2 regions of the Acidovorax sp. GW823-FHT05D11 genome follow, and region 2 is predicted to be linked to the other one. Evidence: predicted binding sites of a transcription regulator. Region 2 holds the regulator's gene; the other holds the start of a gene.
What was found. Region 2 encodes FNR, which switches genes on or off when oxygen is low (the NO sensors DNR and NnrR bind a similar motif). Its sites were predicted from a motif close to TTGATNNNNATCAA; they were not measured.
Positions count from the first base shown of each region.

Region 1 (14,338 bases), 230 kb from region 2:
ACCACCGAGAACCTCGATCAGGCGGTGGCCCGCCAGACCGAAAAGGGCACCGATGCAGCCCGCGTGGCGGTGGAAATGGCCAACCTGCTGGACGAACTGTCATGAGCGAAAACACCCCCACGCCCTCCTCGGCGCGCCCTCCCAAGCAGGGCCGCACCGGGCTCAAGTCCACGGGCACGCGCAAGGCCGCCTCCAAGTCCAACCGCAGCCGCGCGCGCGAGTTCGCGCTGCAGGCGCTCTACCAGCACCTGGTGGGCGGCAACGACGCCCACGCCATCGACGCGTTCACGCGCGACCTGGCCGGTTTTCACAAGGCGGACTCGGTGCACTACGACGCCCTGCTGCACGGCTGCATCGCCACCGCCGCCGACATGGACCTGCTCATCACCCCGCTGCTGGACCGCAAGATGGCCGAAATCTCGCCCATCGAGCACGCCACGATGTGGATCGGCGTGTACGAGTTCCAGCACTGCCTGGACGTGCCCTGGCGCGTGGTGCTCAACGAGTGCATCGAACTGGCCAAGGAATTTGGCGGAACCGACGGCCACAAGTATGTGAATGCCGTGCTCAACGGCCTGGCCCCCCAGCTGCGCGCGCTGGAAGTGGCGGCGGACAAGGCTGGCGGCGCGGCGGCCGCCCCCACCGCCCCCCCATCCGGGGCATCCGCTGACGGCGCCTGAGCTCCCGGGCGCGCCGGGCCGCCACGGAGCGGCGGCGGGCGCGCCCCCATTCCCCCTTCCATTTCAAACGACACCCGGCCAGCACGGGCAGGACGCCTTTCCATGAAGTTTTCCACGCGCGCCGAGCGCATCGAACCGTTCTATGTAATGGAGGTGGCCAAGGCCGCGCAGGCCCTGGCGCGCGAAGTGGCGGGCACGCGCGAGCCGATGATCTTCCTGAACATCGGCGAGCCGGACTTCACAGCGCCGCCGCTGGTGCAGGAGGCCGCGATGCGCGCCGTGCACGGCGGCGCGACCCAGTACACCAACGCCCTCGGCCTGGATGCGCTGCGCGAACGCATCAGCGGCTGGTACCAGGGCCGCTTTGGCGTGAACGTGCCCGCGCGCCGCATCGTGGTGACGGCCGGCGCCTCGGCCGCGCTGCAGCTGGCGTGCCTGGCGCTCATCGAATCGAGCGACGAGATCCTGATGCCCGATCCCAGCTATCCGTGCAACCGCCACTTCGTGAGCGCGGCCGAGGGCAAGGCCGTGCTCGTGCCCACCACGGCCGCCGAGCGCTACCAGCTCAGCGCCGACAAGGTGCGCGCCGCCTGGGGCGAAAAAACCCGGGGTGTCCTGCTCGCATCGCCATCGAACCCCACGGGCACCTCCATCGCCCCCGGCGAGCTGCGCCGCATCCACGACGTGGTGCGCGCGCACGATGGCATCACCCTGATCGACGAGATCTACCTGGGCCTGTCGTACGAGGAAGAGTTTGGCCACACGGCCCTGGCCATCGACGACAACATCATCAGCATCAACAGCTTCAGCAAGTACTTCAACATGACGGGCTGGCGCCTGGGCTGGATGGTGGTCCCCGAGGCCATGGTGCCCGTGGTCGAGCGCCTCGCGCAGAACCTGTTCATCTGCGCGAGCACCGTGTCGCAGCATGCCGCGCTGGCGTGCTTCGAGCCCGAGAGCATCGCCGAGTACGAACGCCGCCGCGCCGAGTTCAAGGCCCGGCGCGACTTCTTCATCCCCGCGCTGCAATCGCTGGGCCTTTCCGTGCCCGTGATGCCCGACGGCGCCTTCTACGCCTGGGCCGACTGCACGCAGGCCGCACAGCGCCTGGGCGTGAACGGCAGCTGGGACTTCGCGTTTGAGCTGATGCGCCGCGCCCACATCGCGGTGACGCCGGGGCGTGACTTCGGCACGGCAGAGCCCGAGCGCTTCATCCGCTTCTCCACCGCGAACTCCATGGCCCAGCTGCAGGAATCGGTGGAACGGTTGCGCAGGCTCCTCGGGTGACACCATGGGCTTTGAGTTCCCCATCCGCGTCTACTGGGAGGACACCGATGCCGGCGGCATCGTGTTCTATGCCAACTACCTCAAGTTCTTCGAGCGCGCCCGGACCGAATGGCTGCGCTCGCTGGGCGTGGGCCAGCAGCGATTGCGGGAACAAACCGGCGGCATGTTTGTCGTAACCGATGCGCAGCTGCGCTACCACCGGCCCGCCCGGCTGGACGATGAACTGATTGTTACCGCCGCCCTGCAGGCCCCAGGCCGCGCATCGTTGACAATAGTGCAGCAGGCGCTCCTGAAACCAGAGCAGATGACCGAACAGCCTCCCCTGTTGCTGACCGAAGGCACCATCCGCATCGGATGGGTCGATGCCGCGACGATGCGCCCTGCAAGAATACCGAGCACCCTCCTGGAACAACTCTCACCATGAACTCCCAAAACATGTCCATCATCTCCCTGGTGCTGCACGCCAGCTGGGTGGTGCAACTCGTGATGCTGCTGCTCCTGGGCGTGTCGGTCGCCAGCTGGGCGGCCATCTTCCGCAAGCTGTTTTCCTTGAAGCGCGTGAAGACGCTCAACGACGACTTCGAACGCGAGTTCTGGTCGGGCACCAGCCTCAACGACCTGTACGCCAGTGCCGCGCAGAACGCCAAGCAGGCCGGCCCCATGGAACGCATCTTCGCCAGCGGCATGCGCGAGTACCAGAAGCTGCGCGAGCGCCGCATCGTGGACCCCGGCACCCTGCTCGACGGCGCACGCCGCGCCATGCGCGCGAGCTTCCAGCGCGAGATGGACGTGGTCGAATCCAGCCTGTCGTTCCTGGCCTCGGTGGGCTCGGTCTCGCCGTACGTGGGCCTGTTCGGCACGGTGTGGGGCATCATGCATGCGTTCACCGGCTTCGCCGGCATGGAGCAGGTCACGCTGGCCACCGTGGCGCCGGGCATCGCCGAAGCCCTGGTGGCCACCGCCATCGGCCTGTTCGCCGCCATCCCGGCCGTGATCGCCTACAACCGCTTCGCGCGCGACATCGACCGCGTGGCCACGCACCAGGAGACCTTCATCGAGGAGTTCTCCAACATCCTGCAGCGCAACCTGGGCGCGCACCCGGCGGCCCCCGCCCCATCGGCCTCCGGCCACTAACCGCAGGAGCGCCACACCATGCCCGCCATGGCATCCCGCGGCCGAGGCCGCCGCACCATCAACGAGATCAACATGGTCCCGTTCATCGACGTGATGCTGGTGCTGCTCATCATCTTCATGGTGACGGCCCCCATGCTCACGCCCGGCGCCATCAACATGCCCAGTGCAGGTGTTTCGCAAAAACCTCCAGCTAACGTTGCCCGAGTGGTCCTCAACAAAGATGGCTCGATTCAACTGAAGACACGTGAGGCAACAGTCACGCTTAGGGCCACAGAAGTTGGCCAAGCCGCGCTCCGCTGGCAGCAGGCGCAAGGCAAAGACAAAGAAACCGGCGTTCTGCTGAGTGCCGACAAAGATCTCTCCTATGAAACAGTGATGAAGACTCTTGGCGTATTGAAGAAAGCCGGAATAGATCGGGTTGCGCTTGAAGTAAAGCAAAGCAGTTAGAGAAACGCTTCACCGATCTCATGCACGCCCACACCGACCGCGACCAGTTTGCCCCGCCCCGCCCGCCGGCACGCCTGCGCGCCATCACGCTGGCGGTGCTGGTGCACGCGGTGCTGATCGGCGCGCTGACCTGGGGCGTGAACTGGAAGAGCAGCGCCGACCAGCCCGCGGTGGAGGCCGAGCTCTGGGCCGCCGTGCCCCAGCAGGCCGCGCCCCGCGCCGTGGAGCCCCCGCCGCCGCCCGCGCCACCCGAAGTCCGCACCCCCACGCCGCCACCACCGCCGCCACCGCCCCGCGCGGTGGAACCGCCGGACACGCGCGAGGCCGACATCGCCATCGAGCGTGAAAAGAAGCGCCTGGAACAGGAAAAAAAGGCCCGCGAACAGCAGCAGGAGCGTGAAAAGCGCGAACGTGAACGCAAGGAAGACGAGCGCCGCGACCGCCTGGAGCAGGAGAAGAAGGAACGCCTGCAAAAGGAAAAGGAAAAAGAGCAGCGTGAAAAGCAGCTGGCCGAGCAGAAGAAGGCCGAGCAGGACAAGCAAAAGAAGCTGGCCGAAGACAAGCGCAAGGCGGAAGAAGCCACCAAGCGCAGGACAGAGGCCGAGGAAAAGCAGCTGGCCAAGCAGCGCGAGGACAACCTGCGGCGCATGCAGGGCCTGGCGGGCGCCACCGGCAGCGAAAATGCCACCGGCACCGCGCAGCGCAGCGCCGGCCCCTCGGGCAGCTACGGCGGCAAGGTGGCGGCCAAGGTCAAGCCCAACATCGTGTACCCCGATGCGATCTCGGGCAACCCGCGCGCGGAGGTGGAGGTGCGCCTGTCGCCCGATGGCACCATCGTCGGCAAGCGCCTCGTGCAGTCCAGCGGCAACAAGGCCTGGGACGAAGCCGTGCTGCGCGCGCTGGACAAGACCGAGACCCTGCCGCGCGACGTGGATGGACGCGTGCCGCCTTCCCTGACCATCGGTTTCAGGCCGCAGGACTGAGCCGCCCCCAAAACAAAGCGCCCGGTACTTCCGGGCGCTTTTTCTTTTGCTTTTTGACCTCCAGCGCTTGATGGCCAAGCGCCAGAAGCTATCTATTCGATAGCAAAATACCCGCCATTGCTACCGGTCGCGCCGCTCCATGCGGCGGTTCAGATTGAGGGCACCCAATGTGCAGGCCACGCCGGACAGCAAATACACCGTCACCGCCAGCAGCCCGAATCGGGAGGACAGGTACAGGGCCACGAGGGGCGCGAAGGCGGCGCCAATGATCCAGGCCAGGTCGGCCGACAAGGCGGCGCCCGTGTAGCGGTACTGGGGCGAGAAATTGGCGGTCACCGTGCCAGAAGCCTGGCCGTACGACAGGCCCAGCAGCACGAAGCCCAGCAGCAGGAACATGGTGCTGCCCACCTCGCCGGAGTTGAGCAACACCGGCGCCATGAAGCTGAACACGCCAATCATCACCGCCATGCCGCCCAGCAGCTTGCGGCGGCCCAGGTGGTCCGACAGCCAGCCCGACACCATGATGGCCCCCGCCGCCAGGAAGGCGCCCACGATCTGCACCCCCAGAATCTGCGTGACGGGTTGTTCCGAGTACAGCGTGATCCACGACAGCGGGAACACCGTGACCAGATGGAACAGCGCAAAGCTCGCCAGCGCGGCGAAAGCACCCAAAAGCACATTGCTGCCTTCGTCGCGCACCACGCGGCTCACGGGCACGGGTTGCAGTTCGCGCTCCTGCAGCAGTTCGGCGTACGACTGGCCCACCACGAGGCGCAGGCGGGCGAACAAGGCCACCACGTTCACCGCGAACGCCACGAAGAACGGATAGCGCCAGCCCCAGGCCAGGAATTCCTCGACGGTGAGGCTGCTGTACAGATAGGCAAACAGGCCCGCGGCCAAGACAAACCCCAGCGGCGCGCCCAGCTGCCCGATCATGGCGTACCAGCCCCGGCGGTGCCGGGGGGCGGACATCGCCAGCAGCGACGGCAGGCCGTCCCACGAGCCGCCGAGCGCCAGCCCCTGGCCGATGCGCAGGATCAGCAGCGCCACGATGGCGGTCATGCCCACGTCCTTGTAACCCGGCAGGAAGGCCATGGCCACCGTGCACACCCCCAGCAGGAACAGCGCGATGGTCAGCTTCGTGCCCCGGCCCCAGCGCCGCTGGATGGCCATGGAAATGGCCGTGCCCACGGGCCGCACCACGAACGCCACGGCCAGCAGCGCAAAGGCGGCGAGCGTGCCATCCAGGCGCGACATGAAGGGAAACAGGAACGACGGGAACACCAGCACGCAGGCGATCCCGAAAACGAAGAAGTCGAAATACTCGGACGACCGCCCGATGATCACGCCCACGGCGATTTCGCTGGGAGTGACATCTTCATGCGTGTCCGCCCGGGAGAGAGAGGCTGGGCTTTCTTCGAAGCCGGCCGCGGGGTAGGTGGCAGAGGCGGGGCTGCTCATGAACAGGACTCCTTGTCGTTGTCGGAAAAAACCAGGACGGCTGGGCTCGTCCGCCTGATTTTCAGGGATCGCGCTGCCCGCAAAGGCACCGGGCACCTAGGTTTTACCCGCAAGCCTGCCCCGGGACAAGTACGCCTGGGCCAGGGCGCCGTGCAGGACAACGCCGGCTCTGCCCCCATGCCCCGGATGGGGGCAACAACCTTTGACCCTGGACAAAATGTCCAATGGACAAAAAAGCTAGCGATATTACATTCTGCGGTATCCCGACATCCGCGTTTACCCTCGAATCAACGCCTTGGTAGCGCCTTTCACATGTTCAAACTTCCTCACTTTCGCGGGCCTGCCTGGCTCGCCGCCGCTGCTGCCCTGGGCGGCTTGGGCGGCTGCAGCAAGGCGGTGGTCCTCAACCCGGCGGGCGACATCGCGGCCCAGCAGGGCCACATGGTCATCCAGGCCACCTTGCTGATGCTCATCATCATCGTGCCGGTGATCGCCCTCACCCTGTGGTTTGCCTGGAAGTACCGCCAGAACAACACCGCCAACACCGAGGAAGACTACGACCCCGACTGGCACCATTCCACCACCCTGGAGCTGGTGATCTGGACGGTGCCGCTCATGATCATCATCGCCCTGGGCGCGCTGACCTGGATCGGCACGCACAAGCTCGACCCGTACCGTCCGCTGGACCGCATCTCGGCCACCAAGCCCCTGGACACGCAATCCACCCCCATGGAAGTGCAGGTGGTGGCCATGGACTGGAAGTGGCTGTTCCTGTATCCCGAGCTGGGCATCGCCACGGTCAATGAACTGGCGGCGCCGGTGGACCGGCCCATTCTCCTGAAGCTCACGGCCACGTCCACCATGAACGCGTTCTACGTGCCCGACCTCGCCGGCATGATCTACGCGATGCCCGGCATGCAGACCGAGCTGAACGCCGTGATCAACCAGCCCGGCGTGTTCCACGGCATGGCGTCACACTACAGCGGCTCGGGCTTTTCGGGCATGACCTTCAAGTTCCACGGCCTGGTCCAGGGCGACTTCGAGCAGTGGGTCGCCAGGGCCCGGTCCGAGGGCAAGCCCCTGACCCGCCAGGCCTACATGGCCCTGGCCAAGCCCAGCGAACGCGACCCCGTGCAGCGCTTTGCCAGCGTGGAAGAAGGCCTGTACGACAAGGTGCTCAACCGCTGCGTCGAGGACGGCAAGATGTGCATGCACCACATGATGGCCATCGACGAGAACGGTGGCGATGCCTACGTGCGCGCCATGGGCCTGAACCTGCCCCAGGACGTGTGCACCTCGCAGAACGCCGCCCAGGTGGTGGCCGCCCTCGAGTCGCGCCACGCCATTTCCACCCGCAGCACCGCCGCCCAATGACCCGCCTCAGCCCCGCCCTGCCGGCCGCCGGCGCCCACGCCCAAGAAGACTGACCGCCATGTCCTCCTCACCTGTTACCGCACCCCACTGGGCCCTGGGCCGCATCACCTGGGATTCCATACCGATGGCGCACGAGCCCATCGTGCTCTGGACCTTTGTCGCCACCGTGCTGGGTGGGCTGGCCGTGATGGCCGCCATCACCAGGTTCCGCCTGTGGGGCACCCTGTGGCGCGACTGGATCTGCAGCATCGACCACAAGAAGATCGGGATCATGTACATGATCCTGGGCGTGGTGATGCTGCTGCGCGGCTTTGCCGACGCCGTGATGATGCGCCTGCAGCAGGCCATGGCCTTTGGCGACAACATGGGCTACCTGCCGCCGCACCACTACGACCAGATCTTCACCGCCCACGGCGTGATCATGATCTTCTTCGTGGCCATGCCGCTGGTCACGGGCCTCATGAACTACCTCGTGCCGCTGCAGATCGGCGCACGCGACGTGTCGTTCCCGTTCCTCAACAACTTCAGCTTCTGGATGACCACGGCCGGCGCCGTGCTGGTGATGGTGTCGCTGTTCCTGGGCGAGTTCTCCACCTCCGGCTGGCTGGCCCTGTCCAACCTCGGCGCGCAGGACCCCGGCGTGGGGCTGGACTACTACATCTGGGCGCTGCAGATCGCGGGGGTGGGCACCACGCTCTCGGGCATCAACCTGATCGTCACCATCATCAAGATGCGCGCGCCGGGGATGAACCTGATGAGGATGCCCGTCTTCACCTGGACGGCCCTGTGCACCAACGCGCTGATCGTGGCCTCGTTCCCGGTGCTCACGGCCGCGCTCGTGCTGATGTCGCTGGACCGCTATGCCGGCACCAACTTCTTCACGAACGACCTGGGCGGCAACGCCATGCTGTACGTGAACCTGATCTGGATCTGGGGCCACCCCGAGGTGTACATCCTGATCCTGCCGTGCTTCGGCATCTTCTCCGAAGTGGTGGCCACGTTCTGCAGGAAGCGCCTGTTCGGCTACACCTCCATGGTGTATGCCACGGTGGTGATCACCATCCTGTCGTACCTGGTGTGGCTGCACCACTTCTTCACCATGGGCTCGGGAGCGAGCGTGAACACGTTCTTCGGCATCACGACGATGATCATCTCGATCCCCACGGGCGCGAAGATCTTCAACTGGCTGTTCACCATGTACAAGGGCCGCATCCGCTTCGAGCTGCCCATGATGTGGACCGTGGCCTTCATGGTGACGTTCGCCATCGGCGGCATGACCGGCGTGCTGCTGGCCGTGCCCCCAGCCGACTTCGTGCTGCACAACAGCCTGTTCCTGATCGCCCACTTCCACAACGTGATCATCGGGGGCGTGCTGTTCGGCCTGTTCGCGGGCATCAACTACTGGTACCCCAAGGCCTTCGGCTACAAGCTGGACCGCACCTGGGGCGTGCGCTCCTTCTGGCTGTGGGTGGTGGGCTTCTGGGTGGCGTTCGGCCCGCTGTACGTGCTGGGCCTGATGGGTGTCACGCGCCGTGCCAACCATTTCGAAGACCCGTCCCTGCAGATCTGGTTCGTGATCGCAGCCGTCGGCGCGGCCATGATCGCGGCCGGCATTGCCTGCTTCCTGATCCAGATCGTGGTGAGCTACCTGAAGCGCGAAGAGCTGCGCGACCACACGGGCGACCCCTGGGACGCGCGCACGTTGGAATGGGCCACGTCCTCGCCCCCGCCCGACTACAACTTCGCATTCACGCCCGTGGTGCACGAGATCGACGCGTGGTGGGACATGAAGAAGCATGGCTACCAGCGTCCCCTCGCCGGTTTCCAGCCCATCCACATGCCTGCCAATACCGGATCGGGCGCCGTGATCTCGGCCCTGTCCCTGGTGCTGGGCTTCGCATTGATCTGGCACATGTGGCCGCTCGCGGGCGTGTCGTTCGCGGCCGTGGTCCTGGCGGCCATCATCCACACGTTCAACTACCAGCGCGACTTCCACATCCCGGCCCCCACCGTGGCCAAGACGGAAAACCACCGCACCCAACAACTGCGTGCCAGCCATGTCTGATATCCGATACACCCCCGGCGCGGCAGGCGCCGCCAGCGCGGCGCTCGCGCCGCGCGACTACCACCTGGCGCACGAGCCCCATCCCGAGAACGGCACGGCCCTGGGCTTCTGGCTCTACCTGATGAGCGACTGCCTCATCTTCGCCGCCCTGTTCGCCACCTACGGCGTGCTCGGCCGCAGCTATGCGGCCGGCCCCACCGGCGCGCAGCTGTTCGACCTGAGGCTGGTGGCCATCAACACGGCCTTCCTGCTGCTGTCGTCCATCACCTTCGGCTTCGCCATGCTGCGCAAGCAGCTGGGCGACGCCAAGGGCACGCTGCTGTGGCTGGCCGTGACGGGTTTCTTCGGCCTGTGCTTCCTGGGCCTCGAACTCTATGAGTTCGCCCACCTGATCCACCAGGGCGCCACGCCCCAGCGCAGCGCCTTCCTGTCGGCCTTCTTCACGCTGGTGGGCACCCACGGCCTGCACGTGACCTTCGGCCTCGTATGGCTGGTGGTGCTGATGGTGCAGATCGGCAAGCATGGCCTGATCCATGAAAACAAGCGCCGCCTGATGTGCCTGTCGATGTTCTGGCACTTTCTGGACGTGGTCTGGATCGGCGTCTTCACCTTTGTGTACCTGATGGGGGTGCTGTAACCATGAGCGCGCAACACACACACGCACACGATGCCCACGGCCACGGCGATCATCCCCATGACGTGGGGCCGCACAGCAGCCTGCGCGACTACACGATCGGCTTCGTGCTGTCGGTCGTTCTCACGGCCATCCCCTTCTGGCTGGTCATGGCCAAGGTGATCGCCGACCGCAACACCGCCGTGCTGGTGCTGGGCGCCTTCGCCGTGGTGCAGATCCTGGTGCACATGGTGTATTTCCTGCACATGAACGGCAAGGTCGAGGGGGGATGGACCCTCTTGTCCACCATCTTCACCGTGGTATTCGTGGCCATCGCCATCAGCGGCACGCTGTGGGTCATGTTCCACATGAATGCCAACATGATGCCCGCGCACCCCACTCCCACGCCGCCGGCGCACGAAGCGCCGGGGCATTCGACGCCCTGACACCTTGACGCCAGAGCCCTCCCCCGCGCACGCGCCCTTCGCCCGGCGGCGGCTCCGCCAGGCGGCCCTCGTGCTCGTGGGCATCGCCCTGTTCTCGGCATTTGCCGCCCTGGGCACGTGGCAGGTCCAGCGCCGCGCGTGGAAGCTCGCGCTCATCGAGCGCGTGGAGCACCGGGTACATGCGGCTCCCGTGGCGGCGCCACCGGCCAGCCAGTGGCCCCGGGTCAACGCGGCAGACCACGAATACCTTGCCGTCATCCTGCAGGGCCGATGGCTGGCAGACAAGACGGTCCTCACCCAGGCGGTGACAGAGCTGGGCGCGGGCTTCTGGGTCATGGCCCCGCTGCAGCTGGACGACGGCACGCAGGTGCTCGTGAACCGCGGTTTTGTACCGCAGGCGCAGCGCAACCAGTGGCTCACGGGAGCGGCGCAGCCACCCCGGCCCGTGGCCACCGTGGAAGGACTGCTGAGGATCTCGGAGCCTGGCGGCGGTTTTCTGCGGACCAATGATCCAGCGCGGCAACGCTGGCACTCGCGCGACGTGGCCGCCATCAGCCAGGCACTGGGGCTGTCCCGCGCCGCGCCCTTCTTCGTGGATGCGGGCCTGCCCGCCGCTGGCGGCGCGCCTTCCGTGCAGACCTGGCCCCGCCCGGGCATGACGGTGATCCGTTTTTCCAACAGCCATCTGGTGTACGCGGCGACCTGGTACGGGCTCGCGCTCATGGTTGCGGGCGCCGGCTGGTATGTGGCACGCTATGAACGCCGCCGGCATGGCCCTTCCCGCCGCCCCACGACCACCGATGAACCCCCTTCGCCCTGACGCCGCCACCGCCCTGCCGCAGCGCAATGCCCGCTCGGCCGATGCCGCGGCGGGCATCAAGAACCTCCAGCAGCTGATCCAGCTGCGCTGGATCGCCGTGGTCGGACAGGTGTTCACCATCGAGATGGCGCACTACAGCCTGGGTCTGGTGCTGCCGCAGCGCGAAATGCTGCTGGTGGTGGGATGCCTTGCGCTTTTCAACGTGGCCAGCCTGCTGCGCCTGCGCATGGGCCCCGTGGTGGTGCGCAACGTGGAGCTTTTCCTGGCGCTGCTGATCGACGTCGCCGTGCTCACGGTACAGCTCTACCTGAGCGGCGGCACCAGCAACCCGTTCGTGTTTCTGTACCTGCTGCAGATCACGCTGGGGGCCGTGCTGCTGCGTGGCGCCTACATCTGGTCCATCGTGATCACCACGCTGCTGTGCTTCGGCTTGCTGGCCGTCTACCACCTGCCCCTGGAGCTGCCGCAGGACCTGCACCAGGGCCTGTCCAGCCTGTACGTGATCGGGCTGCTGGTCTGCTTCGCGCTCAATGCCACCCTGGTGGTCGTCTTCATCACGCGCATCAGCCTGAACCTGCGCGAGCGCGATGCGCGCCTGGCGGCCGCGCGCCGGCGCCGCGTGGAAGAGGAACACATCGTGCGCATGGGGCTGCTGGCCTCGGGCGCCGCGCACGAGCTGGGCACCCCGCTGTCCACCCTGGCCGTGATCCTGGGCGACTGGCGACGCGATGAGCGCCTGGCGGCCCATGAACCGCTGCAGGAAGACATCGGCGAGATGCAGGCCCAGGTGCAGCGCTGCAAGAGCATCGTGAGCGGCATCCTGCTCTCGGCCGGGGAGACCCGCGGGGAAGCGTCGGTGCAGACCACCGTGCGCACCTTCGTCGATGCCCTGGCAGAGGAATGGCGCAGCACGCGGTCGATGCCGCGGTTCGTGTACGACAACGACTTCGGCGCCGACACGCTCATGGTGTCGGACACCACGCTCCAGCAGATGGTTTTCAATGTGCTCGACAATGCGCGCGACGCCTCGCCGGCATGGGTGCGCCTGGCCATCACGCGCAGCGCCGATGCGCTGCGCATCACCGTCACCGACGCAGGGCCCGGTTTTGCGCCGGGCATGCTGGCAAGGCTGGGAACCCCCTACCAGTCCACCAAGGAGCGCCCCGGGGGCGGGCTGGGCCTGTACCTCGTGCTCAACGTGGCACGCACGCTGGGCGGCAGCGTCACGGCGCACAACCGCCCCGAAGGGGGTGCCGAAGTCACCATAGAGCTGCCGCTGGCAGCGATCGCCTTGCCTGGAGCCTGACGCGCATCATGGATACCGACACAGAAAAAGAAGAACGCCTGTTGCTGATCGTGGAAGACGACGAGGCCTTTGCCCGCACGCTGGCGCGCTCGTTCGAGCGGCGCGGCTACCGCGTGCTGCAGGCCACGGGCCTTCCCGAGGTCGAAGCCCTGCTCGCACAGCACACGCCCGGCTATGCGGTGGTGGACCTCAAGCTCAAGGGCGAAGCCTCGGGCCTGGTCTGCGTGCAGAAGCTGCATGCGGCCAGCGAGGCCATGCTCATCGTGGTGCTCACAGGCTTTGCCAGCATCGCCACGGCGGTGGAGGCCGTGAAGCTGGGCGCATGCCACTACCTCGCCAAGCCGTCCAATACCGACGACATCGAGGCCGCCTTCGGGCTCAAGGCGGGCAACACCGACGTGGAGCTGACGAACCGGTCCAGCTCCATCAAGACCCTGGAATGGGAGCGCATCAACGAAGTGCTGGCCGAAACCGGCTTCAATCTCTCGGAAGCGGCAAGGCGCCTGGGCATGCACCGCCGCACCCTCACCCGCAAGCTGGAGAAAAAGCAGGTCCGGTAACGGGCGGGCGGGCGAGGAAACAGCGCCCCGCGCAGCGCCCTAGCGCGACGCAAAACCATGCCATGCCAGCACATCCACCACCATGGCCACGCCCAGGGCCAGCAGGCCCAGCATGAGGCTGCGCCGAAACCACACGGGTGACATCCGGGCCCGCAGCCGCTGCCCACACGCCATGCCCGCCAGCGCAGGCAGCAGCATCACGACCGACAGCCCCACGGTCGCCATGGGATAGCTCGCGTTGAATGCCAGGCCGGCGGCCAGCGCGAGTGTGGAGACCGTGAAACTCAGCCCCATGGCCTGCACCAGCGCATCGCGCTGCAGGCCCAGCGCCTGCAGATAGGGCACGGCGGGCACCACGAAAACACCCGTGGCGGCGGCGATGGCACCGGTCGCGAACCCCACCAGGGGGCCCTGCCAGCCCTGGGCCGGCAGGGGCAGCACGCGCCGCGTCCCCGTCAAGCCCCAGGCGCCGTACAGCGCGAGGGCCAGCCCCAGCGCCAAGCGCGACCCAGGGCCCGCGGGCGCCCCCAGCCACCAGGCGCACAGCCAGGTGCCCAGGCAGATTCCGCATTGCATGCCGCCCAGGCGCCGCACCAGCGGCCACACGGCGGGCCAGGGGCGCATCTGCCAGACATTGGTGACCAGCGAAGGCACCACCAGCAACGCCGCCGCCTGGGCCGGCGGAACCAGCATGGCCAAGAGGGCCATCGCCACCGTGGGCAAGCCCAGCCCCACCACGCCCTTGACCGTGCCGGCCAGCCAGAAAATGGCGGCCGCCCCCGCCAGCCAGCCCGGCGCAATGCCGTGGCCCCACAGCTCGGCAACCCCGTTCATGAGCGCCCCGCCCCGGAAGGCGGCTGATTCATCACAAGTTCCATCGGTATCCCCTGGTCCGAAACCCACCCGCCGCATGTCCAGCAACGCAGTGCCAAAGGCCATTGTTTCGGATGGCCCCGCCCCTGGAAATGCGGAAGCCGCGTAGCCCGCCTCAGGCGCGGCCGAAGCCTGCCATGTGGTACGTTTGCCCCATGCGCTTTGACCTCACCGACCTGCGTCTCTTCGTGCACGTGCACGAAGCAGGCACCATCACGGGGGGCGCAGAACGCAGCCACATGGCGCTGGCCTCGGCCAGCGAGCGCATACGCGGCATGGAAGACGCGCT
Region 1 covers NZ_CM179502.1:1,813,599-1,827,936, reverse strand. Annotated here, with positions in the region: gene ribH (6,7-dimethyl-8-ribityllumazine synthase) at 1-105, shown strand, start outside; gene nusB (transcription antitermination factor NusB) at 102-680, shown strand; gene AC3RCE_RS08285 (pyridoxal phosphate-dependent aminotransferase) at 783-1,967, shown strand; gene ybgC (tol-pal system-associated acyl-CoA thioesterase) at 1,972-2,391, shown strand; gene tolQ (protein TolQ) at 2,388-3,101, shown strand; gene AC3RCE_RS08270 (biopolymer transporter ExbD) at 3,120-3,548, shown strand; gene tolA (cell envelope integrity protein TolA) at 3,569-4,531, shown strand; gene AC3RCE_RS08260 (MFS transporter) at 4,652-5,992, opposite strand; gene cyoA (ubiquinol oxidase subunit II) at 6,305-7,366, shown strand; gene cyoB (cytochrome o ubiquinol oxidase subunit I) at 7,425-9,431, shown strand; gene cyoC (cytochrome o ubiquinol oxidase subunit III) at 9,424-10,068, shown strand; gene cyoD (cytochrome o ubiquinol oxidase subunit IV) at 10,071-10,490, shown strand; gene AC3RCE_RS08235 (SURF1 family protein) at 10,495-11,310, shown strand; gene AC3RCE_RS08230 (ATP-binding protein) at 11,291-12,616, shown strand; gene AC3RCE_RS08225 (response regulator transcription factor) at 12,625-13,176, shown strand; gene AC3RCE_RS08220 (sulfite exporter TauE/SafE family protein) at 13,216-14,010, opposite strand; gene AC3RCE_RS08215 (LysR family transcriptional regulator) at 14,205-14,338, shown strand, end outside.
Region 1: the regulator FNR is predicted to act here: its motif matches at 6,195-6,208, upstream of cyoA (ubiquinol oxidase subunit II).

Region 2 (14,338 bases):
GCAGATGCTGCTGGAAGCCGCCACCTTCAGCGCCGCCGACATGCTGGCGCGCGGTTTCCTGAGCCGCGTGGTGGCCGACGACAGGACGGCCACCGAGGCGGTGGGCAGCGCGCAGCGCATTGCCGCGCTGGCACCCCAGGCCGCCCGCATGAACAAACAGACATTTCGGGCATTGAAAGTGCCTGTGGCGCCTGCTGTAAATGCGCAATCAGCTATTAAAGATATAGCAAACGATGCGCCTGACCCCTATGCGTACGCGGACAGCGCCGAGCACCGCGAAGGCATCACCGCGTTCCTTGAAAAACGCGCCCCCCTGTTTTGATGGGCCTTGCCCATTTCCATTCCTCTTGTGGATCTGACCATTTGCAACCCCGTCCAACTGCCATGAGCCAACACAACCTCTTCAGCGCCCTGCGCGCAGCCTTTCCCTCCGACCTGGGCAGCACCGCCGTGGAAACCACGGCGCCCGACGGCACCCCGCTGCACTACAGCTGGGCCGACCTGGACCATGCCAGCGCGCGCATCGCCAACCTGCTGGCCTCGCTCAAGCTGCCCGAGGGCAGCCGCGTGGCCGTGCAGGTGGAAAAGTCGGTCGAAGCCATGCTGCTGTACCTCGCCACCTTGCGCGCGGGCTACGTGTTCCTGCCGCTCAACACGGCCTACCAGAGCGCCGAGATCGAGTACTTCATCGGCAACGCCGAGCCTGCGGTGGTGGTGTGCAGCCCGGGCAACTTCGGCTGGGTGTCGAAGATCGCCTTCACGCTGGGCACGCAGCACGTCTTTACCCTGGGCGACGACCGCACCGGCAGCCTGCTGGAGCGCGCGGCGCACCATGGCGACAGCCACACGCCCGTGCAGCGCGCGGCCGATGACCTGGCCGCCATCCTGTACACCAGCGGCACCACGGGCCGCAGCAAGGGCGCCATGCTCACGCACGGCAACCTGCTGTCGAACGCGCAGGTGCTCAAGGAGTACTGGGGCTGGACGGCTACCGGAGGGCCTGATGGCCGTGGCGACGTGCTGATCCACGCCCTGCCCATCTTCCACGTGCACGGTCTGTTCGTGGCCATCCACGGCGCGCTGATCAATGGCAGCAAGATGATCTGGTTCAGCAAATTCGACCCCAAGGCCGTGCTCGCCGCCATGCCGCGCTCCACCGTCTTCATGGGCGTGCCCACGCTCTACGTGCGCCTGCTGGGCGAGGCCGGCCTCACCAAGGAGGCGGCGAAGAACATGCGCCTGTTCGTCGCGGGCTCGGCGCCGCTGCTCATCGAGACCTTCAACGAATGGCAGCAGCGCACCGGCCACACCATCCTGGAGCGCTACGGCATGAGCGAGACCATCATGCTCACCTCCAACCCCTACGCGGCCGACGCGCGCCATGCCGGCCAGACCGAGCGGCGCGGCGCCACCGTGGGCTTCCCGCTCCCCGGCGTGGGCCTGCGCGTGGTGGACGATGCCAACAAGCGGCTGCCCGTGGGCGAGATCGGCAACATCCAGGTCCAGGGCCCCAATGTGTTCAAGGGCTACTGGCGCATGCCCGAGAAGACGGCCGAGGAGTTCACGCCTGACGGCTGGTTCAAGACCGGCGACGTGGGCAAGGTGGACGAGCGCGGCTACGTGAGCATCGTGGGCCGCAGCAAGGACCTGATCATCAGCGGCGGCTACAACGTCTACCCCGCCGAGATCGAGGGCTACATCAACGACATGCCCGGCGTGGCCGAAAGCGCCCTGGTGGGCGTGCCGCACCCGGACTTCGGCGAAGTGGGCGTGGCCGTGGTCATCGCCAAGCCGGGCGTGAAGCTCGACGGCGAGGCCATCGTGGCGCGGCTCAAGTCGCAGCTGGCCAACTTCAAGATCCCCAAGCGCTGCTTCGTGGCCGACGAGTTGCCGCGCAACACCATGGGCAAGGTGCAGAAGAACCTTCTGCGCGAGCAGCACAAGGCACTGTTTTCCTGACTCCGTGGGCTGGCGGCTGCCGCAGGCGCGGCCTGCTGGCACCTGCCCGCCGCAGTCAGTGCCCGCCGCCGACCAGGGCGCGTCCGGCCGCCCGCAGGGCCTTGGCCGCGCTGTCGCCCAGCAGCAGCGCCCCGCTGCTGAATGCGCCATCCACGAGCAGCGAGAGCTGGGCGGCGGTCACGTCCGGCTTTTTCACACCGAGCCGCCGGCACAGCGCCGAAAGCCGCTTGCGCTGCTCCAGCCTGTGGCGGGCCGAGATGGCGCGGGCAGGGTGCGCGGGGTCCGCGAATTCCGCGGCCACGTTCAGCTGGGGGCATCCCCGGTAGCCCGGGCGGGCCACCCGCTCGCCCACCCACTGGAGCAGGGCGTCGAGCTCCGCCGCGGGATCGGGGCCGTGCGTTGAGACAACGTCGTCCCATTGCTGCCAGAACTCGCGGTCTTCGCGCTCCAGGAAGGCCGCGATCAGGTCATCCTTGGTGCGGTAGTAGCGGTAGAGGCTGGTCTTGGCGATCTTCGCGCGCTCGATGATCAGGTCGATGCCCACCGCGCGAACGCCCTCGTTGTAGAAAAGCTGGGAAGCGGTGTCGAGGATGCGTTGCTGCACATCGCCGGGCGGCATGGCCGCGGGCGTGGCGGAGGAGGCAGCTCGCGAGGATGGGGCGCCGTCACGGGTTCCAGGTGGTCTCATGCGCAGATTTTCCCACATCGCACGGAGATGTGATACAGACCTGTATGTTGCCGGCAGGCCTGCATGCGCCGCGTGCCTTCAGCCCGCTCCGCGGGGGCGGCCACGGCCGTGGCTCCGCCCCTGCCGTTGGGCAGGGCCCGCGTGGCGGGGCCTCTGCCCTGTGCTCAGCGCAGCACCAGCACGGGGATGTGCGAGTGCGTGAGCACATGCTGGGTTTCGCTGCCCAGCAGCAGGCGCTTGAGCCCCTTGCGGCCGTGCGATGCCATGACGATCAGGTCGCACTTGTGTTTCTTGGCGGCGGAGATCACCGCTTCCGCGACGAGATCGGATTTGGCGATGACGGCCTTCACGGCAACGCCCTGGGCGATGCCTTCGGTCTTGACGCCATCGACCATGGCCTGCGCGGCGTCGCCCCACTGTTTCTCGATGCGCTTGACGTCGCTCATGTCGACCGGCATGCCGCCTTCAAAGTAGCTGCGGGGATAGCGTGGCACGACCTTGAGGGCCACCACCGTGGCGCCCGACAGGGCTGCAAGGGACAGGCCGTGCTCCACCGCTTTGTCCGACAGGGCCGAACCGTCCGTGGCAATCAGGATGCGTTTGTACATAAAGGGCTCCTCAAAGTGATGGAACAAGCTTAGGATCAATCATGTTCCGGGGCTTGATCCAGGTCAATGTACCTGCCGGGCCCTCACGATAGGCTTGAACCATGTCAATGTTTGGACCCGGTGCGCCGGCCTCATCCCCGGTGCATCAGACAGATGCCGGGACGGACGCGTGGCCGGCGGCCGCGCCCGCTCCGCAGGCCGTGCTGCTGGACGACCCGCAGGAATGGTCGGCATTCGGCCGCCCGTGTGCTCAGGCGGGTGGTGCTCCCGCGGACCTTGCCGCGTGCGCCTGGGAATCCCAGGTGGTGCTGGAGGGCATGCACTGCGCGGCCTGCGCGCTCACCATCGAAGACGCGCTGCGCGCCGTGCCGGGCGTGCAGCAGGCCGATGTGAGCGCCGCCACGCGGCGCGCGCGCGTGGTCTGGCACCCGGCGCAGGTGCGCCCCTCGCAGTGGATGCAAGCAGTGCACAAGGCCGGCTACCGCGCCATGCCCGCCATGGACGCCTTTGCACGCGAGCAGCGCCTGCGCGAGAGCCGCCGCGCGCTGTGGCGCTGGCTGGTGGCGGGTTTTTGCATGATGCAGGTCATGATGTACGCGTGGCCGGCCTATGTGGCACAGCCGGGCGACCTCACGCAGGAGATGGAGCAGCTGCTGCGCTGGGCTTCCTGGGTCATTACCTTGCCGATGGTGGTCTTTGCGTGCGGCCCCTTCTTCTCCAGCGCGCTGCGCGATATCCGGTTGCGCCGCGTGAGCATGGACCTGCCCGTGGCGCTGGGCATGGCCATCACTTTCGCGGTGAGCACGGCCGGGACCTTCGACCCCACGGGCATCTTCGGGAAAGAGGTGTACTACGACTCGCTGACCATGTTCGTCTTTTTCCTGCTCACGGGGCGCTGGCTCGAACTGCGCCTGCGCGACCGCACTGCCGGCGCGCTGGAAGCCGTGATGAACCGCCTGCCCGACAGCGTGGAGCTGCGCTCGGCGGATGGCAGTTTCGTGCGCGTGGCCACACGCCGCTTGGCCGTGGGGGACACGATCCGCGTGCTGCCGGGCGAGGCCTTTCCGGCCGATGGGCGCATCACCCGGGGCAGCACCCAGGCCGACGAATCCCTTCTGACGGGAGAGTCCACCCCGGTGGCGCGGCCCGTGGGCAGCGTGGTCACGGCCGGCAGCTACAACCTGCAGGCGCCGGTGGAGGTGCAGGTGGAGGGCACGGGCGGGCAGACGCGCTTCGCGCAGATCGTGGCCTTGATGGAAAGCGCGTCGCTGCAGAAACCCCGGCTGGCACAGCTGGCCGACCGCATCGCGCGGCCGTTCCTGGTGGCGGTGCTCGCGGCCGCGGCCCTGGCGGCCGCGTATTGGTGGCCCTCCGATCCTGGCCATGCGCTGATGGTGGCGGTGGCGGTCCTCATCGTGACCTGCCCCTGTGCACTGTCCCTGGCCACACCGGTCGCCATGCTCACGGCGGCGGGCACGCTGGCGCGCCATGGCGTGCTGGTGCGCAACCTGCAGGGCCTGGAGGCCTTGGCCCGTGTGGATACCGTGGTGTTTGACAAGACCGGCACGCTCACGCGGGACGGCATGGCATTGCAAGCCGTGCATGCCATCGAAGGATGGACGGCACGGGGCGCGCTGGCGCTGGCGTCCGCCTTGGCGCGCCAATCGATGCATCCCGCATCGCGCGCCGTGGTGGCCGCCGCTGGCGCGCAGGACGACGGGCGCTGGATCGTGAGCGGCCTGCAGGAGGAAGCCGGGCTCGGCCTGGTGGCCGTGGCGCGGGATGGCCTGGGCGCGGAGCCTGCCCGCACGTTCCGGCTGGGCTCCGCCCGCCATGCGGGCGTGGCGCCGCAGGACGGCGCCGCACTGCAGGTGGTGCTGTCGGAACAGCGCCCCGACGGGCGGGTGCTGGAACTGGCGCGCTTCGACCTGGTGGAGGCTCTGCGCGCCGAGGCCCCGGCCGTGGTGACGACGTTGGCGGATGCCGGCCTGGCGGTGCAGTTGCTGTCCGGTGACCGGGCCGTGTCGGTGCGGCGCGTGGCTGCGCAGGCGGGCATAGCGCAGGCGGCGGGGGAGTGCACGCCCCAGGGCAAGCTGGCCGCGTTGCAGGCGCTGCAGGCCGGCGGCCACCACGTGGCCATGGTGGGCGATGGCATGAACGATGGCCCGGTGCTGGCAGGCGCTCATGTGTCCTTCGCGTTTGGCCGCGCCGTGCCGCTGGCGCAGGCGCAGGCCGATTTTGTCGTGCTGGGCGACAGCCTGGCGCTGGTGCCGCAAACGGTGCTGCTGGCGCGGCGCACCCTGCGTGTGGTGCGCCAGAACCTGTGGTGGGCCGCGGGCTACAACGCCCTGTGTGTTCCATTGGCCGTGGCGGGTTTCATGCCCGCCTGGCTCGCCGGGCTGGGAATGGCGCTGAGTTCGCTGCTGGTGGTCCTCAATGCCGCGCGCCTTGCACGAGATCTTCCGCCGTTGTCTTCCTCGGGCGCGGCGCCGCTGCCGCCAGAGGGTGCTCCGGCCATTGAAATCACCAAGACAACGCTGAAGGCCGCCTGATGGACATTCTGTACCTGCTGATTCCGCTGTCCGTGGTGCTGGTCTTGATGGTTCTTGCAGGACTGTGGTGGGCGGTTCATCACGGCCAGTTCGAGAGCGTCGAGCAAGAAGGTGAACGGATTCTCCGAGACGATTGACTTGTGTCAATGCCCTGAAAAGCTGGCTGCAACAAACTCTTACTGCAATACAAAGAGGTGCCCGATGGATTCTCCAAAAACAAATGCTGCGCACTACAACGACACGGTGGTGCGGCAGTTTTCTATCATGGCCGTGGTATGGGGGGTGGTTGGCATGCTGGTGGGCGTCATCATCGCCGCCCAGCTGGCCTGGCCTGAACTCAACTTTGGCATACCCTGGCTCAGCTACGGGCGCTTGCGCCCCCTGCACACCAACGCGGTGATTTTTGCGTTTGGCGGCTGCGCGCTGTTCGCCACAAGCTACTACGTGGTGCAGCGCACCAGCCAGGTCCGGTTGTTCGCCGGGCCGCTGGCGGCGTTCACGTTCTGGGGCTGGCAGCTGGTCATCGTGGCCGCCGCCATCAGCCTGCCGCTGGGCTACACCTCCGGCAAGGAGTACGCCGAGCTTGAATGGCCCATCGACATCCTGATCACGCTGGTCTGGGTGTCCTACGCCATCGTGTTCTTCGGCACCATCGGTGTGCGCAAGGTCAAGCACATCTATGTGGCCAACTGGTTCTTCGGTGCGTTCATCCTGGCCGTGGCATTGCTGCATGTGGTCAACAGCGCAGCGATTCCCGCCGGCTTCATGAAGAGCTACTCGGCCTATGCGGGCGTGCAGGATGCGATGGTGCAGTGGTGGTATGGCCACAATGCCGTGGGCTTCTTCCTCACGGCGGGCTTCCTCGGGATGATGTACTACTTCATCCCCAAGCAGGCAGGCCGTCCCGTGTACAGCTACCGCCTGTCCATCGTCCACTTCTGGGCGCTGATCTTCACCTACATGTGGGCCGGTCCCCACCACCTGCACTACACCGCGCTGCCCGACTGGACGCAATCGGTGGGCATGGTGTTCTCGCTGATTCTGCTGGCCCCCAGCTGGGGCGGGATGATCAACGGCGTGATGACGCTGTCCGGCGCCTGGCACAAGCTGCGCGACGACCCGATCCTGCGCTTCCTGATCGTGTCGCTGTCGTTCTACGGCATGTCCACCTTCGAGGGCCCGATGATGTCCATCAAGACCGTCAATGCCCTGAGCCACTACACCGACTGGACCGTGGGTCACGTGCACTCCGGCGCCCTGGGCTGGGTGGGCCTGATCTCGATGGGGTCGCTGTACTACCTGGTTCCCCGCCTGTTCGGCCGCGAGAAGATGCACTCCATCAAGGCGATCGAGCTGCACTTCTGGATGGCCACCATCGGCATCGTCCTGTACATCGCCGCCATGTGGATCGCCGGCGTGATGCAGGGCCTGATGTGGCGCGCCATCAATCCCGATGGCACGCTCACCTACACCTTCGTCGAGAGCGTGAAGGCCACGTACCCCTTCTATGTGATCCGTGTGGCTGGCGGCCTGCTGTATCTGGGGGGCATGGTGGTCATGGCCTGGAACGTGTGGGTGACAGCGATCTCGGGCCGTTCGGTCAAGGTTGCCATTCCAGCCGTGAATGCGGCGCACGCCTGAGCCGAAGGAGATAACCCATGTCCAACAACAATCCATCTTCTTCGACCGGCTTCTCCCACGAGAAAGTCGAGACCAACAACTTCCTGATGATCGTGCTGATCCTGCTCGTGATCGCCATTGGCGGCCTGGTGGAGATCGTGCCGCTGTTCTTCCAGAAGTCCACGACCGAGGCGGTCAAGGGTGTGGAGCCCTACAACGCCATGCAACTGGTGGGCCGCGACATCTATATCCGCGAGGGCTGCTACAACTGCCATTCGCAGATGATCCGCCCCTTCCGCGCCGAGACGCTGCGCTACGGCCACTACTCGGTGGCGGGCGAGTTCGTGTACGACCATCCCTTCCAGTGGGGCAGCAAGCGCACCGGACCCGACCTGCACCGCGTGGGCGGCAAGTACAGCGATGAGTGGCACCGCATCCACCTGAACAACCCGCGCGACGTGGTGCCCGAGTCGAACATGCCCGCCTATCCCTGGCTGGAAAAGAGCGCGGTGGACCCCGCGAGCGTTGCGCCGCGCATGAAGGCGCTGCGCACCGTCGGCGTGCCCTACACGGACGAGCAGATCGCGGCATCCGCGGCCGACGTCAAGGGCAAGACCGAGATGGAGGCGCTGGTCGCCTACCTGCAAGTCATGGGCCGTGCGCTCAAGTAAAGGAGGTTCGCAATGGACATCACCACCATGCGCATCGTCGCCACGCTGGCCTCGATGGCCTGCTTCGTCGGCATCTGGGTCTGGGCCTACCGGGGCCGCAACAAGGCCCGGTTTGACGAGGCCGCTCGGCTGCCCTTTGAACAAGATTGACCCCCACCAGAACGAGAACACCCCATGAGTGACTTCACCAGCAATTTCTGGTCGGTCTTTGTGACCACGCTGACCCTGGTCGGCATCATCGCCTGCGGCATCCTGCTATGGATGGCAGGCCGCAAGAAGGTGATGGCCACGGCCGACAACACCACGGGCCACGTCTGGGACGAGGACCTGGTCGAAATGAACAACCCCCTGCCGCGTTGGTGGGTCTGGCTGTTCGTCATCACCATCGTCTTCGGCTTCGGCTACCTGGCCGCCTACCCAGGCCTTGGCAGTTTCACCGGCAAGCTGAACTGGACGCAGAAGGGCGAATACGAAGCCGAGATGGCCAAGGCCAAGGCTGAACTGGAGCCGCTGTATGCCCGTTTCGCCTCGATGAAGCCGGAAGACGTGGCCAGGGACCCGCAGGCCCAGGCCATTGGCGAGCGCCTGTTCATGAACAACTGCGCTCAGTGCCATGGTTCCGACGCGCGCGGCAGCAAGGGTTTCCCCAATCTGGCGGACGGTGACTGGCTCCATGGCGGGGCGCCCGAGAAGATCCGTGAAACGATCGAGAAGGGCCGTGTGGGCAACATGCCTCCCATGGCGGCCGCAGTGGGCACGCCCGAAGACGTGCGCAACCTGTCGCACTATGTGCTGAGCCTGTCGGGCAGCCCGCACGATTCGCTGCGTGCTTCGCTGGGCAAGTCCAAGTTCACGGCATGCGCGGCCTGCCATGGCATGGACGGCAAGGGCAACCAGGCGCTGGGTGCCCCCAATCTGACCGACGACGTCTGGCTGCATGGCTGGGGCGAGGCGGCCATTACCGCCATGGTCAACAACGGCAAGGTCAACCAGATGCCGGCCCAGGCCGACAAGTTGACGGAAGCGCAGATCGGCGTGCTGTCTGCGTACGTATGGGGCCTGTCCAACGGCAAGCAGGCTGCCGCGGTGCGCTGATCCGGGCCGGGTGGCGCGCCCCCTGGCGCTGCGCCCGGCTTTTTGCCCCATTGCTGAAGACACACCAAGCCAATAGGTCGACACCACCATGAAGCCACCCAGCGGGCCAGCCCGCAAGGTCATTCCGATTGCACCGGTTGCATCCGATGCCTCGTCCGAGGGCGAGATCGTCTCCTTGTACGAAGCGCAGAAGAAGATTTACCCGCGCTCCATCAGTGGCCTGTTCGCACGCTGGCGCTGGGGCATGGTGTTTCTCACGCAGCTGGTCTTTTACGGCCTTCCCTGGTTCGAGTGGGGGCAGCGCCAGATGGTGCTGTTCGACCTGGGGGCACGGCGGTTCTATATTTTCGGGCTGGTGCTCTATCCGCAGGACTTCATCTATCTCACGGGCCTGCTCATCATCTCGGCGCTGTCGCTTTTCCTGTTCACGGCCGTGGCGGGGCGGCTGTGGTGCGGTTTCGCCTGTCCCCAGACGGTCTACACCGAAATGTTCATGTGGATCGAGCACAAGATCGAAGGCGATCGCAGTGCCCGGTTGCGGCTGGACAACGGGCCCTGGAGCTTCGAGAAGATCCGCAAGAAGTTTCTCAAACAGGTGGTATGGATCACCGTGGCGCTGTGGACGGGGTTCACGTTCGTGGGCTATTTCGTGCCCATTCGTGAGCTCGGCGCGGAACTGCTGGCGCTGCAGGGCAACTGGCAGATATTCTGGGTGCTGTTCTACGGCTTTGCCACGTATGGCAATGCGGGCTACATGCGCGAGCAGGTGTGCAAGTACATGTGCCCCTACGCGCGCTTTCAGAGCGCGATGTTCGACCGGGACACCCTGATCGTGAGCTATGACGTGGAACGCGGCGAGCCGCGCGGCCCGCGCAACAAGACGATCGACCACAAGGCCAAGGGCCTGGGTGACTGCATTGACTGCACCCTGTGCGTGCAGGTGTGTCCCGTGGGCATCGATATCCGCAAGGGCCTGCAGTACGAGTGCATTGGCTGCGGACTGTGCGTGGATGCGTGCAACACGGTGATGGACAAGATGCACTACCCCCGGGGGCTGATCCGCTTTTCCACGCAGAACGGCGTGGCGCAGCGCTGGAGCCAGTCGCAGATCCTGCGGCGCGTCCTGCGGCCTCGCGTGCTGATCTACACCGCCGTGCTGGTGGCACTGTGCGTGGGCATGATGGCCAGCCTGGTCACCCGCACGCCGCTCAAGGTGGATGTGGTGCGCGACCGCGCGGCCCTGTCGCGCATCGTGGCGGGCGGCAAGCTGGAGAATATCTACCGCCTGCAGATCATGAACGCCACCGAAGGCCCCCAGCGCTACCGCATCGGCGCCCGCGGCCTGGACGGGCTGGAGGTGGCCTCTGAAGCCGAGGTGGACATTGGCCCCGCGGAGTCCCGGTGGGTGGCCGTGCGCCTGCAGATACCGTATGGCTCCGCGCCCCCGGGCTCCCATGCCGTGCAGTTCGATGTGCAGGCGGTGGGCGCTGCGGCCCATGTGACCGAGAAGTCCGTATTCCTGGTGCCCCGATGAGGCGACGTGCACCCCGGTGCACGGCCCCGGGGACGTTGTATGACCGAGAAGATTTTTGAGGAGCAAGCACCCATGCCATCCAATCCAGCCATCGGCTCCGCCCCCGCCACCGCTGCGCCCTGGTGGAAATTCGGCCACGTCTGGCTGATCATCGCCGGCCCTGCCATCGTCATCGTGGCGGGCTTTGTCACGCTGTGGCTGGCGATTTCGCGGCCAGACCCCGTGGTCGCCGAGGACTACTACCGCCAGGGCATCGAAATCAACAAGACGCTGGAGGCTCCGGAGAAGAGCCTGGCCCCGGCTATGAAGGGCCGCAACCACGCGGCGACACCGGTTCAGGACCAGCCACGCTGAAACCCCTGGCCGAGCAGCGGGTCTGCGCGGCCTTACCAGGAGACAACCCCGATGTGGACGCAACGCCTGATGTGGATTGCATGGCCCGCCTTTCTGATGGCGGGCGCGATGGAGATGCTGGTTTTTGCGATGGTGGACCCGCAGGACCTGCATTGGTTCGGGCAGCCGCTGGCCCTGTCGCGCCAGGGCGTCTACACGCTCGCGTTCTTTGCGTTCTGGGCCATCACCATGGCCTCCAGCGCGTTGACCACGCTGCTGGCAATGTCGCCCTTTGAACTCAACCGCTGCCCCGTGCCCGAAGGCGAGCGCCCTGATGATTGCCGAAAGACATCATCCTGCCCTTGAACAGCGCACCGGCCGGGCTCCGGTGGCAAGGCGTTGCCGGGACGGGCGGACCTGGCTCGCCTTGCTCAGTGGCAGGCGGACTGGTTGTTCACGATGCGCTTGAGCGCGTCGGTCTCGAGGATGCGGACATGGCGCTGCTTGACTTCGACAATGCCTTCTTCCACAAACTTGGAGAAGGTGCGGCTCACGGTCTCGAGCTTGAGGCCCAGGTAGCTGCCGATCTCCTCGCGCGTCATGCGCAGCACCAGCTCGGACTGCGAGAATCCGCGGGCGTGCAGGCGCTGCACCAGATTGAGCAGGAACGCTGCCAGGCGCTCCTCGGCACGCATGCTGCCCAGCAGCAGCATCACGCCGTGTTCGCGCACGATCTCGCGGCTCATGATCTTGTGCACGTGGTGCTGCAGCGCGGTGACCTCGCGGGACAGTTCCTCGATGCGGTCAAACGGCATGACGCAGACCTCGGCGTCTTCCAGGGCCACCGCATCGCAGGTGTGGTGGTCATTCACGATGCCGTCCAGGCCGATGATCTCGCCCGCCATCTGGAACCCCGTGACTTGGTCGCGTCCGTCCTCGGTGGCCACGCAGGTCTTGAAAAAGCCGGTGCGGATGGCATAAAGCGAGGTGAACGACTCACCATTGCGAAACAGCGTGCCGCCGCGCTTCACCTTGCGGCGAACTGCAACGACCTCGTCGATGCGGTGCAGTTGCTCTTCGCTCAGGCCCACCGGCATGCACAGCTCGCGCAGGTTGCAATTGGAACAGGCGACTTTGATGGTGAGCGGGTTCATAGGCACAGGGCGGAGTTAGGTTTCGAGCATACCGCCCGATGGCCGAAGAGGGAGTCTCTTGGAGGGCGGGCAGGCGACTGACATGCATCAAATTGTCGCTGTTCCGGCCACTCCATCACTTGATTCATGTCAAGGACATGGGGAGCAGCTTACGGCACAGTCAAGGTGTACGCAAGGATTCGCCCCATGACCGCTGTTTCGCCTGACCTGCTGCGCCGTTTTGACGTACCAGGCCCCCGCTATACCTCCTATCCGACGGCCGACCGGTTTGTGGAAGCCTTCGGCCAGGAGGACTACGCCCTCGCCCTCGAGCAGCGCCGCATGGGCACCCTGACCAAGGCGCTGCCCTTGTCCCTGTATGTGCACATCCCCTTTTGCGAGTCGCTGTGCTACTACTGCGCCTGCAACAAGATCATCACCAAGCACCACGACCGGGCTGAAGTCTATCTGCGCTATCTCAGCCGCGAGATCGATCTGCACACGGCGCACTGCGGCACGGGCCAGGTGGTGAGCCAGCTGCACCTGGGCGGCGGCACTCCCACCTTCCTGTCGGACGATGGCTTGCGGGAACTCATGGCGATGCTCCAGCGCAGCTTCACCCTGGCGCCGGGCGGGGAGTACTCGATCGAGGTGGACCCCCGTACCGTCAATGCCGACCGGCTTGCCGTGCTCGCGGAGCTTGGATTCAACCGGCTGAGTTTTGGCGTGCAGGATTTTGACCCCGAGGTCCAGAAGGCGGTGCACCGCATCCAGCCCGCCGAACAGGTGTTTTCGCTGGTGGAATCCGCGCGCTCGCTCGGCTTCGAATCGATCAATGTGGACCTGATCTACGGGTTGCCGCGCCAGACGCCGGAGTCGTTCGACCGTACGCTGGCGCAGGTGGTTCAGTTGCGGCCTGATCGCATTGCGCTGTATGCCTATGCCCACCTGCCGGAGCGGTTCAAGCCCCAGCGCCGCATCCTCTCCGCCGAACTGCCCGCAGCCTCCGGCAAGGTGTCGATGCTCTCCCGTTCGCTCGACGCGTTCATGGGCGCCGGCTATGTGTATGTGGGGATGGACCACTTCGCGCTGCCGGAGGACTCGCTGGCCGTCGCCAAGCGGCAGGGCCGCCTGCACCGTAACTTCCAGGGCTACAGCACCCAGCCCGACTGCGACCTGATCGGCCTGGGCGTGTCGGCCATTGGCAGGGTCGGCGCCACCTACAGCCAGAACGCCAAGACCCTGGATGAGTACTACGACCTGCTGAACCAGGGGCGTCTGCCCGTGGTGCGTGGCTTGGCCCTGACGCGGGACGACCTCGTGCGCCGCGCCGTCATCATGTCCTTGATGTGCCAGGGAGAACTGCTGTTCGAGCCCATGGAACAGGCCTGGCTTCTCGATTTTCGGCACTATTTCTCCGCCGAACTGGCGCAACTCGACACCATGGCCGAGCAGGGGCTGGTCAAGGTGAGGCCCGACGGTGTCGAGGTCACGGCCATGGGCTGGTTCTTCGTGCGCGGCATCGCCATGGTTTTCGACCGATATCTGCAGGCAGACCGCAACCGCGCGCGTTTTTCACGCATCATCTGAATCCCATGCTTGCAACGGTTGCCTCGACTGCCTTGTTGATGGGGCTCGTTGGCGGGTCCCATTGCCTGGCCATGTGCTCGGCACCTTGTGGCGCCGTGGTGGGGCAGGGGAGCGCGGGCTGCGCATCCGCCCCGGGCGCCGGGGCGCCGGCGGAGGGGGCTCCCCCGAAGGTGCAGGCGGTGCGGTGGGCACCGCGCGGTGGCGTGGCCCGGCGGGCCGTGGCCTTTCATGCGGGCCGCCTGACGGGATATGCGCTGGCGGGCGGGCTGGCCGCCCTGGCCATGGACAGCCTGGCGTGGCTCACTCAGCAGACCATGGCACTGCGCCCGGCGTGGACCTTGATGCACGTCGCGGTGATGGCGTGGGGGCTGATGCTGATGGTCCAGGCGCGGCAGCCGCTCTGGGTGGAGCAGGCGGGCCGTGGCGTGTGGGAGCGCGTGAGGCCTCTGGTCCGTGCACCGGGGGGCATTCTTGCCGCGGGGTTTCTCTGGGCGCTGATGCCCTGTGGCTTGCTGTATTCGGCGCTGCTGGTGGCTGCCTTGAGCGGAGGGCCCC
Region 2 covers NZ_CM179502.1:2,044,387-2,058,724, forward strand. Annotated here, with positions in the region: gene AC3RCE_RS09370 (enoyl-CoA hydratase/isomerase family protein) at 1-322, shown strand, start outside; gene AC3RCE_RS09375 (malonate--CoA ligase) at 385-1,959, shown strand; gene AC3RCE_RS09380 (TetR/AcrR family transcriptional regulator) at 2,015-2,647, opposite strand; gene AC3RCE_RS09385 (universal stress protein) at 2,812-3,255, opposite strand; gene AC3RCE_RS09390 (heavy metal translocating P-type ATPase) at 3,363-5,807, shown strand; gene ccoS (cbb3-type cytochrome oxidase assembly protein CcoS) at 5,807-5,944, shown strand; gene ccoN (cytochrome-c oxidase, cbb3-type subunit I) at 6,009-7,448, shown strand; gene ccoO (cytochrome-c oxidase, cbb3-type subunit II) at 7,466-8,098, shown strand; gene AC3RCE_RS09410 (cbb3-type cytochrome oxidase subunit 3) at 8,111-8,248, shown strand; gene ccoP (cytochrome-c oxidase, cbb3-type subunit III) at 8,273-9,193, shown strand; gene ccoG (cytochrome c oxidase accessory protein CcoG) at 9,282-10,727, shown strand; gene AC3RCE_RS09425 (FixH family protein) at 10,800-11,081, shown strand; gene AC3RCE_RS09430 (hypothetical protein) at 11,133-11,426, shown strand; gene fnr (fumarate/nitrate reduction transcriptional regulator Fnr) at 11,492-12,214, opposite strand; gene hemN (oxygen-independent coproporphyrinogen III oxidase) at 12,401-13,783, shown strand; gene AC3RCE_RS09445 (sulfite exporter TauE/SafE family protein) at 13,789-14,338, shown strand, end outside.